Regions from separate parts of the Streptomyces sp. NPDC002779 genome, predicted to be linked through region 4. Evidence: riboswitches for the same ligand, from Rfam matches in the RefSeq annotation. Region 4 holds a riboswitch; each other region holds the start of a gene.
What was found. A riboswitch is a leader RNA that binds a small molecule or an ion and turns the genes downstream of it on or off. The one in region 4 is predicted to bind cobalamin.
Positions count from the first base shown of each region.

Region 1: linked by a shared signal. The riboswitch ahead of ACFYW5_RS02115 (ribonucleoside-diphosphate reductase subunit alpha) and the one ahead of ACFYW5_RS09240 (prenyltransferase/squalene oxidase repeat-containing protein) in region 4 are both predicted to bind cobalamin.
Region 2: linked by a shared signal. The riboswitch ahead of ACFYW5_RS26260 (energy-coupling factor ABC transporter permease) and the one ahead of ACFYW5_RS09240 (prenyltransferase/squalene oxidase repeat-containing protein) in region 4 are both predicted to bind cobalamin.
Region 3: linked by a shared signal. The riboswitch ahead of ACFYW5_RS22395 (cobalamin biosynthesis protein) and the one ahead of ACFYW5_RS09240 (prenyltransferase/squalene oxidase repeat-containing protein) in region 4 are both predicted to bind cobalamin.

Region 1 covers NZ_JBIAQC010000001.1:465,546-468,743, forward strand. Annotated here, with positions in the region: gene mctP (monocarboxylate uptake permease MctP) at 1-1,032, shown strand, start outside; gene ACFYW5_RS02110 (GNAT family N-acetyltransferase) at 1,106-1,612, shown strand; cobalamin riboswitch at 1,648-1,790, shown strand; gene ACFYW5_RS02115 (ribonucleoside-diphosphate reductase subunit alpha) at 1,912-3,198, shown strand, end outside.
Region 2 covers NZ_JBIAQC010000010.1:5,855-9,052, forward strand. Annotated here, with positions in the region: gene ACFYW5_RS26245 (energy-coupling factor ABC transporter ATP-binding protein) at 1-81, opposite strand, end outside; gene cbiQ (cobalt ECF transporter T component CbiQ) at 78-827, opposite strand; gene ACFYW5_RS26255 (energy-coupling factor ABC transporter substrate-binding protein) at 834-1,196, opposite strand; gene ACFYW5_RS26260 (energy-coupling factor ABC transporter permease) at 1,193-1,900, opposite strand; cobalamin riboswitch at 1,930-2,113, opposite strand; gene ACFYW5_RS26265 (hypothetical protein) at 2,225-2,434, opposite strand; gene ACFYW5_RS26270 (LysR family transcriptional regulator) at 2,530-3,198, opposite strand, start outside.
Region 3 covers NZ_JBIAQC010000007.1:422,748-425,945, forward strand. Annotated here, with positions in the region: gene ACFYW5_RS22390 (cobyric acid synthase) at 1-647, opposite strand, end outside; gene ACFYW5_RS22395 (cobalamin biosynthesis protein) at 644-1,585, opposite strand; cobalamin riboswitch at 1,706-1,848, opposite strand; gene ACFYW5_RS22400 (hypothetical protein) at 2,055-2,276, opposite strand; gene ACFYW5_RS22405 (anion permease) at 2,308-3,198, opposite strand, start outside.
Region 4 covers NZ_JBIAQC010000002.1:808,157-811,354, forward strand. Annotated here, with positions in the region: gene ACFYW5_RS09230 (CbiQ family ECF transporter T component) at 1-93, opposite strand, end outside; gene ACFYW5_RS09235 (SCO2322 family protein) at 86-706, opposite strand; gene ACFYW5_RS09240 (prenyltransferase/squalene oxidase repeat-containing protein) at 703-1,911, opposite strand; cobalamin riboswitch at 2,024-2,185, opposite strand; gene ACFYW5_RS09245 (MBL fold metallo-hydrolase) at 2,210-3,198, opposite strand, start outside.

The DNA.
Region 1 (3,198 bases), on a different contig from region 4:
TCGGGGCTGCGCGCCCCGGCGCTGATCGCCTTCGTCAAGGACACCCTGATCTATCTGGTGATCGCGGTGGCGATCATCTACATCCCGATCAAGCTGGGCGGGTTCGACGACATCTTCGCCGACGCGGGCGAGAAGTTCACCACCACCGGGGTGGGCGGTCTCGTCCCACCGGAGGCCGGCCAGTGGACGTACGCCACCCTGGCGCTGGGCTCGGCGCTGGCGCTGTTCATGTACCCGCACTCGATCACCGCGACCCTCTCCTCCGGGAGCCGTGAGGTGATCCGCCGCAACACCACGATCCTGCCGCTGTACTCGCTGATGCTCGGTCTGCTCGCGCTGCTCGGCTTCATGGCGATCGCGGCCGGGGTGAAGGTGGACAACGGCCAGCTGGCGATCCCGCAGCTGTTCGAGAACATGTTCCCGGACTGGTTCGCGGGCGTGGCCTTCGCGGCGATCGGCATCGGCGCCCTGGTGCCGGCGGCCATCATGTCCATCGCGGCGGCGAACCTCTTCACCCGCAACATCTACAAGGACTTCATCAGGCCGGACGCCACCCCGCAGCAGGAGACCAAGGTCTCCAAGATCGTGTCCCTGCTGGTGAAGGTGGGCGCGCTGGCCTTCGTCCTGACGATGGACAAGACGGTCGCCATCAACTTCCAGCTGCTGGGCGGCATCTGGATCCTGCAGACCTTCCCGGCCCTGGTCGGCGGCCTGTTCACCCGCTGGTTCCACCGCTGGGCGCTGCTCGGCGGCTGGGCGGTCGGCATGCTCTACGGCACGGTGGCGGCGTACGGTGTCGCCTCGCCGACGCAGAAGCACTTCGGCGGTTCGTCGAAGGAGATCCCCGGCATCGGGGAGATCGGCTACATCGGCCTGACGGCGTTCGTGCTGAACCTGGTCGTCACCGTGGTCCTTACCTTCGTCCTGAGGGCGGCGAAGGCCCCCGAGGGCATCGACGAGACGAGCCCCGAGGACTACACGGCGGACGCGGGCGATCCGGGCGTGCAGAAGGAACTGAAGCCGATTCCCTGACCGGGAACCCCACCCGCAGCGGGCCGCCGAAATGCAGGACATCGGCGGCCCGTCGTCGTCCACACTTGACCGCATGGACTTCCAGATCCGGCCGGTGGAACCCGCCGAACACGACGAACTGGGCGAGATCACCGCCCGCGCCTACCTCCAGGACGGCCTCCTCACCTTCGGCGAGGCCGACTGGTACCTCGGTGAACTCCGCGCTGTCGCCAAGCGGGCGGCGGCCGCCGAGGTCCTGGTGGCCGCGGAGTGCGACCGGCTCCTCGGCGGCGTCACCTTCGTGCCGGCCGGCGGCCCCATGGCCGATCTCGCCCGCCCCGGGGAGGCGGAGATCCGCATGCTGGCGGTGGCGCACGCGGCCCGCGGCCGGGGCGTGGGAGAAGCCCTCGTGCGCGCCTGCGTCGACCGGGCGCGCACGACGACGGGGTGCACGGGCATCGTCCTGTCCACCCAGGCCCTGATGCACACCGCCCACCGCATCTACGAGCGCCTCGGCTTCCGGCGCGCCCCGGAACGCGACTGGAACCCCATCCCGGAGCACGGCGACTTCACTCTCCTCACCTATGAGTTGACGCTCTGAAGCCGACGCGACACAACATCTGGGGGTGACATCGCGGGGCGGCACAAGATGTATGCTCGTGCTCGCTGTCGCCGCAGGGGAATCCGGTGCGAATCCGGAACTGTCCCGCAACGGTGTACTTGGGCACATCCGTGCCCGATCGTCAGTCCGAGGACCTGCCGACAGCGCACCCGGCCGTCCGGTCCGGGTGCCAGACGTCCGGGCCTCGAGGAATGGGCCGGTGGACGCGACGCCCCGTGCGCTCGTGAGCTGCCTCCTGCCCTCCGCAAGGCCCCGTGCCGAGCGAGGGAGAGCCCCCAGTGACCATCGCGCCAGCCGACCCGGCTTCAGCTTCAGCCGCCCAGGTGGAGACCGACGGTCCCGGAACCGCGCTGCTGCGGACCCTGACCGAGCTGACCGCCGACCTCCCCGACGCCGACCCCGGCCGGGTCGCCGCCGCCGCGCTGCGCGGCCGGTCCGCCCGCGCGGACGAGGCGGAGTTGCGCGAGCTGGCCACCGAGGCGGCGGCCGGGCTCATCTCCGAGGACCCCGCCTACTCCCGGCTGGCCGCCCGGCTGCTCACCCTCGGCATCCGCGAGGAGGCCGCCTCCCAGGGCGTCACGTCCTTCACCGGGTCGGTCGCGGTCGGCCACCGGGAGGGACTCATCGCCGACCGGACCGCGGAGTTCGTACGGATCCACGCCGAGCGCCTGGACGCGCTGGTCGACCCGGGCGCCGACGACCGCTTCGGTTACTTCGGACTGCGCACCCTGCACAGCCGGTACCTCCTGCGGCACCCCCTCACCCGCAAGGTCGTCGAGACCCCCCAGCACTTCCTGCTCCGCGTCGCCGCCGGTCTCGCCGAGGACGACACCGTCCGCGCGCTGGACGAAGTCGCCGCGCTCTACCGGCTCATGAGCCGTCTCGACTACCTCCCCTCCTCCCCCACGCTCTTCAACTCCGGCACCCGGCACCCCCAGATGTCGTCCTGCTACCTCCTCGACTCCCCCAAGGACGAGCTGGACTCCATCTACGACCGCTACCACCAGGTCGCCCGGCTCTCCAAGCACGCCGGCGGCATCGGGCTGTCGTACTCCCGCATCCGCGCCCGGGGTTCGCTGATCCGCGGTACCAACGGGCACTCCAACGGCATCGTCCCGTTCCTGAAGACCCTCGACGCCTCCGTCGCCGCCGTGAACCAGGGCGGCCGCCGCAAGGGAGCCGCCGCGGTCTACCTGGAGACCTGGCACTCCGACATCGAGGAGTTCCTGGAGCTGCGCGACAACACCGGCGAGGACGCCCGCCGTACGCACAACCTCAACCTCGCGCACTGGGTGCCGGACGAGTTCATGCGCCGGGTGAACGCCGACGAGCCGTGGAGCCTGTTCTCCCCCGCCGACGTGCCCGAGCTGGTCGACCTGTGGGGCGAGGAGTTCGACGCGGCGTACCGCAAGGCGGAGGCCGGCGGGCTCGCCCGCCGGACCATCCCCGCCCGTGACCTGTACGGCCGCATGATGCGCACCCTCGCGCAGACCGGCAACGGCTGGATGACCTTCAAGGACGCCGCCAACCGCACCGCCAACCAGACCGCCCTGCCGGGCCATGTG
Region 2 (3,198 bases), on a different contig from region 4:
CTCGAAGTCCAGCCCGTCGAGCACGACCGGCCCTTCCTCGTAGGCGTAGGACGCGCCCTGGAGGGCGACCAACTCGCTCATGACAGGGGGCCTTCCAGTACGAGGGTGAGGGCGGCCAGCGCGACGAGGAGCGCGCAGCTCGCGGCCGTGAAACGGGCGGAGACGCGGGCCTCGGGCACCAGTACGCGCAGCGTGCCGTCGTAGCCGCGTCCGGCGAGCCCGGACTGCAGCCGCACGGCCCGCTCGAAGGCCCGCACGAAGGCGGTGGCCCCGAGCCCGCCCAGGGACCGCCAGGTCGCGGCCCGCGTGGTGTGCCCGAGCCGCGCGGCCTGCGCCTCCCGGACCCGGCGCATCGAGTCCAGCAGCAGGAAACTCATCCGGTACGTCACCAGCGCCACGTCGACCACGGCCGCCGGTATCCCGGCCTTCACCAGCCGGGGCAGCAGATCCGACATCGGCGTGGTGAACGCGAACAGCAGCACGCCCAGGGAGGCCGCCGAGGTGCGCAGCAGCAACTCCCCGGCGCGCAGCGCACCGTCGTCGGCGAGGGAGACGAACCCCTGCGGCCCGCCCACCTGGACGAGCAGCGTGGCCGCACCGGTCACACAGAAACCCAGCGGCACCCGGTAGGCGCGCCACAGCTTCCGGCCCGGCACACCCGCCGGACCGAGCAGGACGATCAGGGACGTCACAAGGACCAGGGCGGCGCCCGGCCACGGCGGCAGGGAGATCGCGAGCACGGTCAGGCCGAGCCCGAGCACGGCCTTGTCCACGGGATGGCGCCGGCGCCAGCGACTGCTGTGCGCCGCCGCGTCGATCGGCAGCACCGGGGATCAGACCCCTTCGCGGTCGGACTCCCCGGCACCCCGCGCGCCCACGGCATCCCGTTCCAGCGCCCGCTGTTCACCCTGCTTGCGGCCGCGCCGCAGGCCGAAGTAGTAGCACAGGACGCCCGCGCCGAGCGCTGCCTGGAGGGCGAACAGCGCCGACTCGATCTCCCCGGAGGGAGGTTCGTACAGGGGCGAGAACCAGGGTTCGTAGTCCGGGTCGATCTCGGTGATGGCCGTCTCCGCCTCGGCGTCGGCGCCGGTGAAGGGCTCCTCTTTGTGGTCGCCGAGACCGAGGACGAGCGGCATCACCGCGAGCAGCGCCACGGCCAGCAGGAGCAGCAGGTTGATCTTCGTGTTGCGGCTCATCGGGCCACCGCCTCGCTCGACTCGGTCCGGGCCCGCTTGCCGTCGGTCAGGAGCACGCCGAGCCGGGTCAGTTCCCCCTTGCTGGACTGCACCAGCAGCCGCATCACGAGCACGGTGAGAAGTCCCTCGCTCACCGCGAGCGGGATCTGCGTGACGGCGAAGATGGAGCCGAACTTGCCGAGCGCGCCCAGGAACCCGCTGCTCGGGTCGGGGAACGCGAGCGCCAGCTGAACGCTGGTGACGCAGTAGGTGGACAGGTCGGCGACGAACGCGCCGCAGAACACGGCGCCCATCAGCGGCACGTCGTAGCGCCGTAGCAGCTTGTAGACGGCGTATCCGGCCCAGGGCCCGACGATCGCCATGGAGAAGACGTTGGCGCCGAGGGTGGTCAGGCCGCCGTGCGCGAGCAGCAGCGCCTGGAAGAGCAGGGTGATGGTGCCCAGGACCGCCATGATCGGCGGCCGGAAGAGGATGGCGCCCAGGCCGGTGCCGGTGGGGTGGGAGCAGCTTCCGGTCACGGAGGGCAGTTTGAGAGCGGACAGGACGAAGGTGAAGGCACCGGAGGCGCCGAGGAGCAGGGTGCTCTCCGGGTGTTCCCTGACCTCACGGGTGAGTGACCGGACTCCGTGGACGACGAACGGCGCGGACGCGACGCCCCAGGCGACGGCGTGCGCCGGAGGCAGAAATCCCTCGGCTATGTGCATGGCTCAGCAGACCCTCTCCAGCACCTCGTGGATGGTTGACGCGCCTTGGCCGGTCTCCTGGCTGACGGGTGACACCGCCCGTACTCCGCCTTCCCGGGTCCGAGGACCCAGTGGCTGCCCGCGAGGGCCGGAGCCGGACTTCCCGATCACAGTGGCGAGGGCCGCACCGGCATCACACCGGATTTCCCGTTCACCAAGGCGTGGTGACAGTAGTGCCTGATCAGGTCGGCTGACAAGCGCTCCCCAGGGGCGCAAGGACGGCGCACGCCCGCACACGCGCCGGGGCGCGCACCGGCGGCGCCCGGTTCCCGGGCGGGCGGGGGGTCAGTCCCAGCTGTAGCCGTCCCCGAAGTTGAGGGTGTGCTCCAGCACGTCCTCCAGCGGGTCGTTGATCTCGACGGTGTTGACCACGGTGACCACGGGCGCGTTGTTGGAGACATGCACGCCGGGGGCGTCGTGGGCGGCGGCGTCACCGGCGGCGGCGAGAACCGCGGCGGTCAGGGCGGCGGGGACGAGAGTGACGCGTACGCGCATGGCTGCTCTCCTTCGGCATCGGGGCCCACACCGTGTAAGAACCCGATCGGGAGGTACCGCGCACCCCCGCCTCGAAGTCAACCAGACCGGGCAATTCACCTGGAAGAGGCTGGCGTCCGGCGGTGCGGGCTCTCGCGGACCGGCCCGCTGACCGTCTCCAGCAGGTGGGTCACCAGTGGGTTCTCGTCGCCCTTCCGCCAGGCGACGGCGACGCGCGTGCGCGCGGTGCCGGGCCCGACCCCGCGGAAAGCGACGCCCTTCAGCCGCATACGGCGAATACCGGCCGGGGCGAGGGAGACCCCCAGACCGGTCTCGACGAGCGCGCACACGGTCTGCCACTCCACGGCGTGCTGAACGACATGAGGGGTGAAGCCCGCCGCGGTGCACAGGCCGGTGATCCGGTCGTGCAGAAGCGGTCCGGCCTCGCGGGGAAGCAGCACGAAGGGTGAGCCCGCCAACTGCGCCGGACGCACCGTGCGTTGGGCGGCCAGGGGGTGGGCGGACGGCAGCACGGCGACGAAGGGTTCGGTGAGCACCGTCCGGAACGCCAGCTCCGGGTCGGTGTCATCGGGCTCCCGCAGCAGGCCGATGTCGAGGCTCCCGTCGTGCAGGGCGGCGATCTGCGGGGTGGTGGTCATCTCGCGGATGTCCAGGTGCACGGCGGGGAACCGCTGCCGGAAGTCGCGGAGCAGGCGGGGCAGGACGGTCAGGGCGAGGGAGGCGGCGAAACCGATGCGCAGCCGGCCGGCCCGGCCCGCGCCGAC
Region 3 (3,198 bases), on a different contig from region 4:
TCGTGCAGCATGTCGAGGCCGGGTTCCAGCAGCGAGACGTCACCGCGGAACTTGTTGACCAGGAACCCGGCGACGAGTTCCTGGTCCTCCCGGGAGAGGAGCGCCACCGTCCCGAAGAAGGAGGCGAAGACGCCCCCGCGGTCGATGTCACCCACCACCAGCACGGGCAGCCCGGCGCGGCGCGCGACGCCCATGTTGACGATGTCGGTGCGCCGCAGATTGATCTCGGCCGGCGAACCGGCCCCCTCGCAGATCACGGCGTCATACGTGCCCCGCAGCTCGGCGAGGCAGTCGAGCACGGTCCCGAGGAGCTGCTGCTGCCGCCCGCCGTGATAGCCGCGCGCGCTCAACTCGCCCACCGGCTTGCCCATGAGCACGACCTGACTGCTCTGCTCGCCGCCCGGCTTGAGCAGCACCGGGTTCATCAGCGCGGTCGGTTCGACGCGGCAGGCCTGCGCCTGCATGGCCTGCGCCCGGCCGATCTCGGCGCCCTCGCGGGTGACGAAGGAGTTCAGCGACATGTTCTGCGCCTTGAAGGGCGCGACCTTCACCCCCTGCCGGACCAGCCAGCGGCAGATCCCGGCGGTGACGACACTCTTGCCGGCGTCGGAGGTGGTACCGGCGACCAGGAGACCTCCGCCGTTCATGACCGCCTCCCCGCCACGACGCGGCGCGCGACGACGCTGACCGCCAGCGCCAGCCAGCTCACCCGCCGGGACAGCCGTACGGCCCGTTCGATGTCCCCGACCTCCACAGCACGCCCTTCCCCGTTCAGCACCGGCCGGTGCTCGATCCGTCCGCCGTACGACAAGGTCCCCCCGAGCCGCACCCCCAGCGCCCCCGCGAACGACGCCTCCACGGGCCCGGCGTTGGGGCTCGGATGCCGCGCCGCGTCAGCCCGCCAGGCCCGCACCGCACCCCGGGGATCGCCTCCGGCGACGGCGGCGAGTACGGCGGTCAGCCGCGCCCCGGGCCACCCGGCGACGTCGTCGAGGCGGGCGGAGGCCCAGCCGTAGCGCCGGTAACGGGGCGACTTGTGGCCGACCATGGCGTCGAGGGTGTTCACCGCCCGGAACCCGAGGAGCCCCGGCACCGAGCCCACGGCCCCCCACACCAGTGCTCCCACGACGGCGTCGGAGGTGTTCTCGGCGACGGACTCCACCACCGCCCGCGCGATCCCGTCGGCGTCCAGCGCCTGCGGATCCCGCCCGCACAGATGCGGCAGCCGCGCCCGCGCCGCCTCGACGTCCCCCGCCCGCAGCGCTCGCCCGACGGTCCGGGCCTCCCGCCCGAGCGAAGTCCCCCCGACCACCGCCCAGGTGGCGGCAGCGGTCAGCGCGACGGAAGCGGCGGGGGAGCGGCGTACCGCACGGGAGGCGAGCGCACCCACGGCGACGGCGCCACCGGCGCACACGGCGGTGTGCAGCGCGCCCCGGCCCCGGTCGTCCCGCCACAGCCGCCGTTCCACGGCGCTCGCGGCCCGCCCGAACACGGCGACCGGATGCCCGCGGCGGGGATCGCCGAGGATCAGGTCACCGAGGAGGCCGGCGGCGGCGCCGTACGCGAAGACGCGATCGGCCCGCATCGGCTCAGCCGGCCGACGGGTCGGCCGGAACCCCGGCGTCGGGGGTCGTGCATCTCGGAGCCTGTGTCAGACGGCAGCCGCGCATGGCGATATGTCCTCACTCAGGGTGTCCACGCCCTGGTTCGACTAGACCGGCGGTGAGAGTTCCTGGCTCCCGGGGCTTCCTACCCCGGTGACAGTGGCGGGACCGCGCCGGAATCGCACCGGCTTCCTCTCCTGCCGCCGTAAATGGCTCCGGCAGTCCACCACGGGCCCGGAACAGCCGTCAACTTGCTGTTGACCTGCGAGAGGAGAGTGTGCTGAGGCCCACACCGGGTCCGGCCGGGCGGGGTTGGCCCCTGGGGTCACCCGCCCCCGGCCGACTGCCCGCAAGTGCCTTGCGCGACCGCGCGCGTACGCGAAAGCGCCCTGCCCCGAACACCCCGTAAGGGGCACCGGAACAGGGCGCGAGCCCGTCGCGCGAGGCGCGTCAGACCACGATCAGATAGATCCCGTACGCCACAGCCGCCGCGCACGCCGCGAAACACGCGTACGCGCCGGTGACCGCCAGTCCCGCGGAGCCCCCCTGCTCCGCGGCCCGCTCGCGCCGCGTCAGACCCGCGATGCCGAGGGTGAACAGGGCCACCAGGGCCACGGTGACCACGAGGCTGACGCCGAAGACGGAGCCGAGAGCCGCCCAGTCGATCTTCATGATGCTGCTTCCTTGAGTATCCGGTCGGGGGTCAGACGCGGGCCGACGGCGTCGGGCCCCCGGCCGGGGCCGGGATCGTCGCCGCGAGCTCCTCGGTCACCGGGCCGGCGGGCGGCGGCGTGACGGCCGCCATCGCCGTGGTCACGACACCCGCGGGCTCCTCGGTCTCGTTGACGTTGGTGTGGTCGACGATCTCGCGGCGGGACACCTTCCAGATGGCCGCGCTGGAGCCGACCAGGAACACCGCCACGACCGCCGTGCCCCAGGGGCCGAAGTTCGTGACCCACTCGGCCAGCGCACCGACGAGCGCCGCGGCCGGCAGCGTCAGGCCCCACGCGACGAACATCCGCGTCGCCGTGGACCAGCGGACGACGCCGCCCTTGCGGCCGAGGCCCGCGCCCATCACCGCACCGGAGACGGAGTGCGTGGTGGAGAGGGAGAAACCGAGGTGGGAGGAGGCCAGGATGACCGTCGCCGCGCTGGTCTGGGCGGCGAAGCCCTGCTGCGGCTGGAGGTCGGTCAGGCCCTTGCCCATGGTGCGGATGATCCGCCAGCCACCGAGGTAGGTGCCGAGCGCGATGGCCACGCCCGCGGAGAGGATGACCCACATCGGCGGGTCCGAGTCGGGCGCCAGGGTGCCGCCGGCGACGAGGGCGAGGGTGATGATGCCCATCGTCTTCTGCGCGTCGTTGGTGCCGTGGGCGAGGGAGACCAGGCCGGCGGAGGCGATCTGGCCGGCGCGGTAGCCCTTCTCGGAGGACTGGCTGCCGTCGGCCTTCTTGCCCAGGGAGTACATCAGCTTCGTCGCGAGCATCGCCGCGAGGCCCGCGACCAGCGGGGCGGCGATCGCCGGGATGAGGACCTTGGTGACGAGCACGTCGCCGTGGACCGCGCCGACGCCCGCCGAGGCGATGGTCGCGCC
Region 4 (3,198 bases):
GGGGACGCGGGGCGTGGGCCTGGGCGGGGTGGGTTCGCCCACCGGCGCATGCTGGGTGCCGCTGCGCCCCGAACGGCTGGGCGCCTTACCCATGCCCGCGTCGGCGTGCCTGCCAGATTGCCGCCGCTCCCAGGGTCGCCACGCCCGCTACGCCCGCCCACAGGCCCACGGACGGGCCGTCCGTCTGCTCCGTGCTCTCGGGCGCCGACTTCGCCACCTTCTCGCCGCAACCCGCGCTCGGGTAGCCCGCGATGGCGCACAGCAGGGCGTTGGAGTCGTAGCGGAGCGGCTTGGCGACCGAGGCCAGCGCATCCGCCGTGGTGGCGTCCTCGCCGACCCGCGCGCAGGCCGTGCGGAGCTTCGGCGGGGTATCTCCCGAGGGGGACTCCGTCTTGGTGCCGAAGTCGATCACCAGGGCCACCCGCTTCTCGCCGTCCCGGGCCGGTGTCCGCGCGCAGATCGCCCCGAAGGACGCCGTGCCGCGCGGGGTCGCCGCGTCCGACGAGTCCTCGCTCAGGGTGAAGCGGAACCCCTGGACGTCGCCGTCCGAGGGGACCGTCGTGGACGGGCCCAGGGTGGCGTACGTCCAGGACGAACCGTCGCGGTCCCAGAAGGACCAGTAGCGGTACCCGGCGGCCTGCGCCGAGGGGGCCGCGGCCCACAGGGCGAGCACGGCCAGCAGCAGTGCGCAGGCCCGGCGTGTCACAGCTGCTGCCCCTTGTTGCGGCCGGTGAACAGGAAGCCGACGCCGATGCCCGCGACCAGGCCCACGCCGATGATCCACCAGACGCTGACGCCGTCCTCGTCGTCCTCCGCCTTCTCGGCGGCCTTCGCGGTGGCCTGCGTCCTCGGCTCGGGGCCGGTGGCGTTGAGCTGCTTCACCAGGTCCGTGCCGCCGAAGGCACGCGGGTCCGCCCCGGCCGCCTCGGCCGCGAGGATCAGCTGAGCGTAGGCGGCGGGGCCGTTCTGCTTCGCCCAGTCCGCGGAGTTCTTCTCCAGCCAGGTCAGCGGCTTCTCCGCCGCCTTCGGGCCGGCCGTCACGGCGAGCGCGACGACCGCGTCGGCCGTGTTGCCGTAGTCGGGCTGGTCCTCGGCACCGGCGAGGGCGGACATCAGGTGGCTGTCCTTCTTCATCGCCTCGGCGAGGTAGGAGGCGCCGTTGGCGGCGACCCGGTCGGGCTCGGTGGCGTCGGCGCAGCGCAGGTCGGTGTCGTCGGCCGCCTTCGCCGACTCCATGCTCATGCCCTTCAGGCCGAGCACGGCCGCCGCGGTCGCGTCCGCGTTGGCGGTGAGCTTGCCCTTCTTGTCGGGCTGGTAGGCGAACGCGCCGCCGTCCTCGCAGGGCAGCGCCAGCTCGCGCAGGGCGTCGTAGGGGGACTTGCCGCCCTTGACCGTGGTGTCGGGTTCCTGGCCCACGGCGTTGAGGGCGCCGATGACGACGGACGTGGAGTTGGCGTCGCTCGGGCCGCCGGGGGTGTAGCCCCAGCCGCCGTCCTTGTTCTGCACGCTCTTGAGCCAGGTGACCGCCTTGAGGGCGACGTCCATGTGGTCGCCGTCACCGGCCAGGGCAAGGGCCTGGGCCGCGGCGGCCGTGCTGTTGGTGTCGACCATGACCTTGGCGTCGCAGGCCTTGGCGGGCTCGGCGCGGAAGGGGGCGAAGGCGCCGTTCGCGCACTGCTGGCCGAGCAGCCAGTCGACGGCCTTGGCGGCGGGCCGCACATCCGACTTGTGCTGGGCGATCAGGGCCAGCGACTGGCGCCAGACGCCGTCGTACGTCGGATCGGCGGTGCCGTACAGACCGGAGGGGATCGCCACGGACGGCGACGGTGACGGGGACGCGGCCATGACGGGCGTGGCCGTGCCGATCACGGCGGTGGCGGCCAGGACCGCGGCGCTGCGGCGGACGTTCATGATCGGCGGGTGCCTCTCCCTGGGGGGAGCCGGGCAGCACGGGACGACCCCGGGCGGCTCGGCTCCGCAGACCTCGACGGTGCCGTGCGGCGGCGGGCTGCCGACGCACGTGAGCCGTTTCACGTACCCGTGCGGGGCAGTCCGGCTCGCAGCTTCTTCGGCTTCTTCGTCTTCTGAAGGCTTCTTCGGCTGCTCACGGTTGCGGGTCAGCGCCGGAATTGCACCGGCTTCCCCCCGTACGGGTGTGATGACGACGCGGCCACTCTACCGGCCCGTACATCCGGCTCTTACGGAACCCTCACACGGCCCGGTACGTCACCGGCTCGCTCCCCGTCACCGTCTCCGCCCTGCCCAGCTTCACCAGTCGGCGCAGGTGGGACTCGGCCTCCGAGACCGCGATGGTGCGTGAGCCGTAGGGGATCTGCTCCCAGGGGCGGTTCCATTCCATGCGCTCGGCGAGCTGCCAGGCGGTGAGGGGTTCCCGGAGGAGGGTGAGGAGGCCGGTGAGGCGCGTCTCGTGGTGGGTGAGCAGCTCCCGCACGCGGGCCTCCGCGCCGGTGAAGGGGTGCTGGTGGGCCGGGAGGATCTCGGCGGGGGCCAGTCGGGCGACGCGTTCCAGGGAGTCCAGGTAGTCGCCGAGGGGGTCGGTGACGGTGGTGTCGTCGGGGTCCTCGTACAGGCCGATGTGCGGGGTGATCTCCGGCAGGACGTGGTCGCCGGAGAACAGGCGCCCGTGGCCGGGGAGTTGCTCGGGGTGCTCCTCCTCCAGGTGCAGGCAGACGTGGCCCGGGGTGTGGCCCGGGGTCCAGATCGCGCGCAGCCGGCGGCCGGGGAGGTCGAGGAGTTCGCCCGGGACGATCTCGCGGTCCGGGAGGGCGGGGGAGAGGCCGGGCAGGGCACGGCGGCGGGCGCAGCGCAGCGGGGCCACATGCTCCTCGGGGGCGCCTGCCGCGGTGAGCTTCGCCGCCATGTACGCGAACCAGCGCTCGGGTTCGGCCGAGCGGGCGCGGCGCACGATCGCCGTGTCCGCCTCGTGCATCGCGATCCAGGCGCCGGAGGCCTCGCGCACGGCGCCGGACAGGCCGTGGTGGTCGGGGTGGTGGTGGGTGACGACCACGCCGTGGACCTCACCGACGGACGTACCGCAGGCCGTCAGGCCCTCGGCGAGGGTGTCCCAGGAGGCCGGGTCGTCCCAGCCCGTGTCGATCAGCACGGGCCCGCGGTCGGTGTCGACGACGTAGACGAGGGTGTGGCCGAGCGGGTTGTCCGGGATGGGGACCTGGAGGG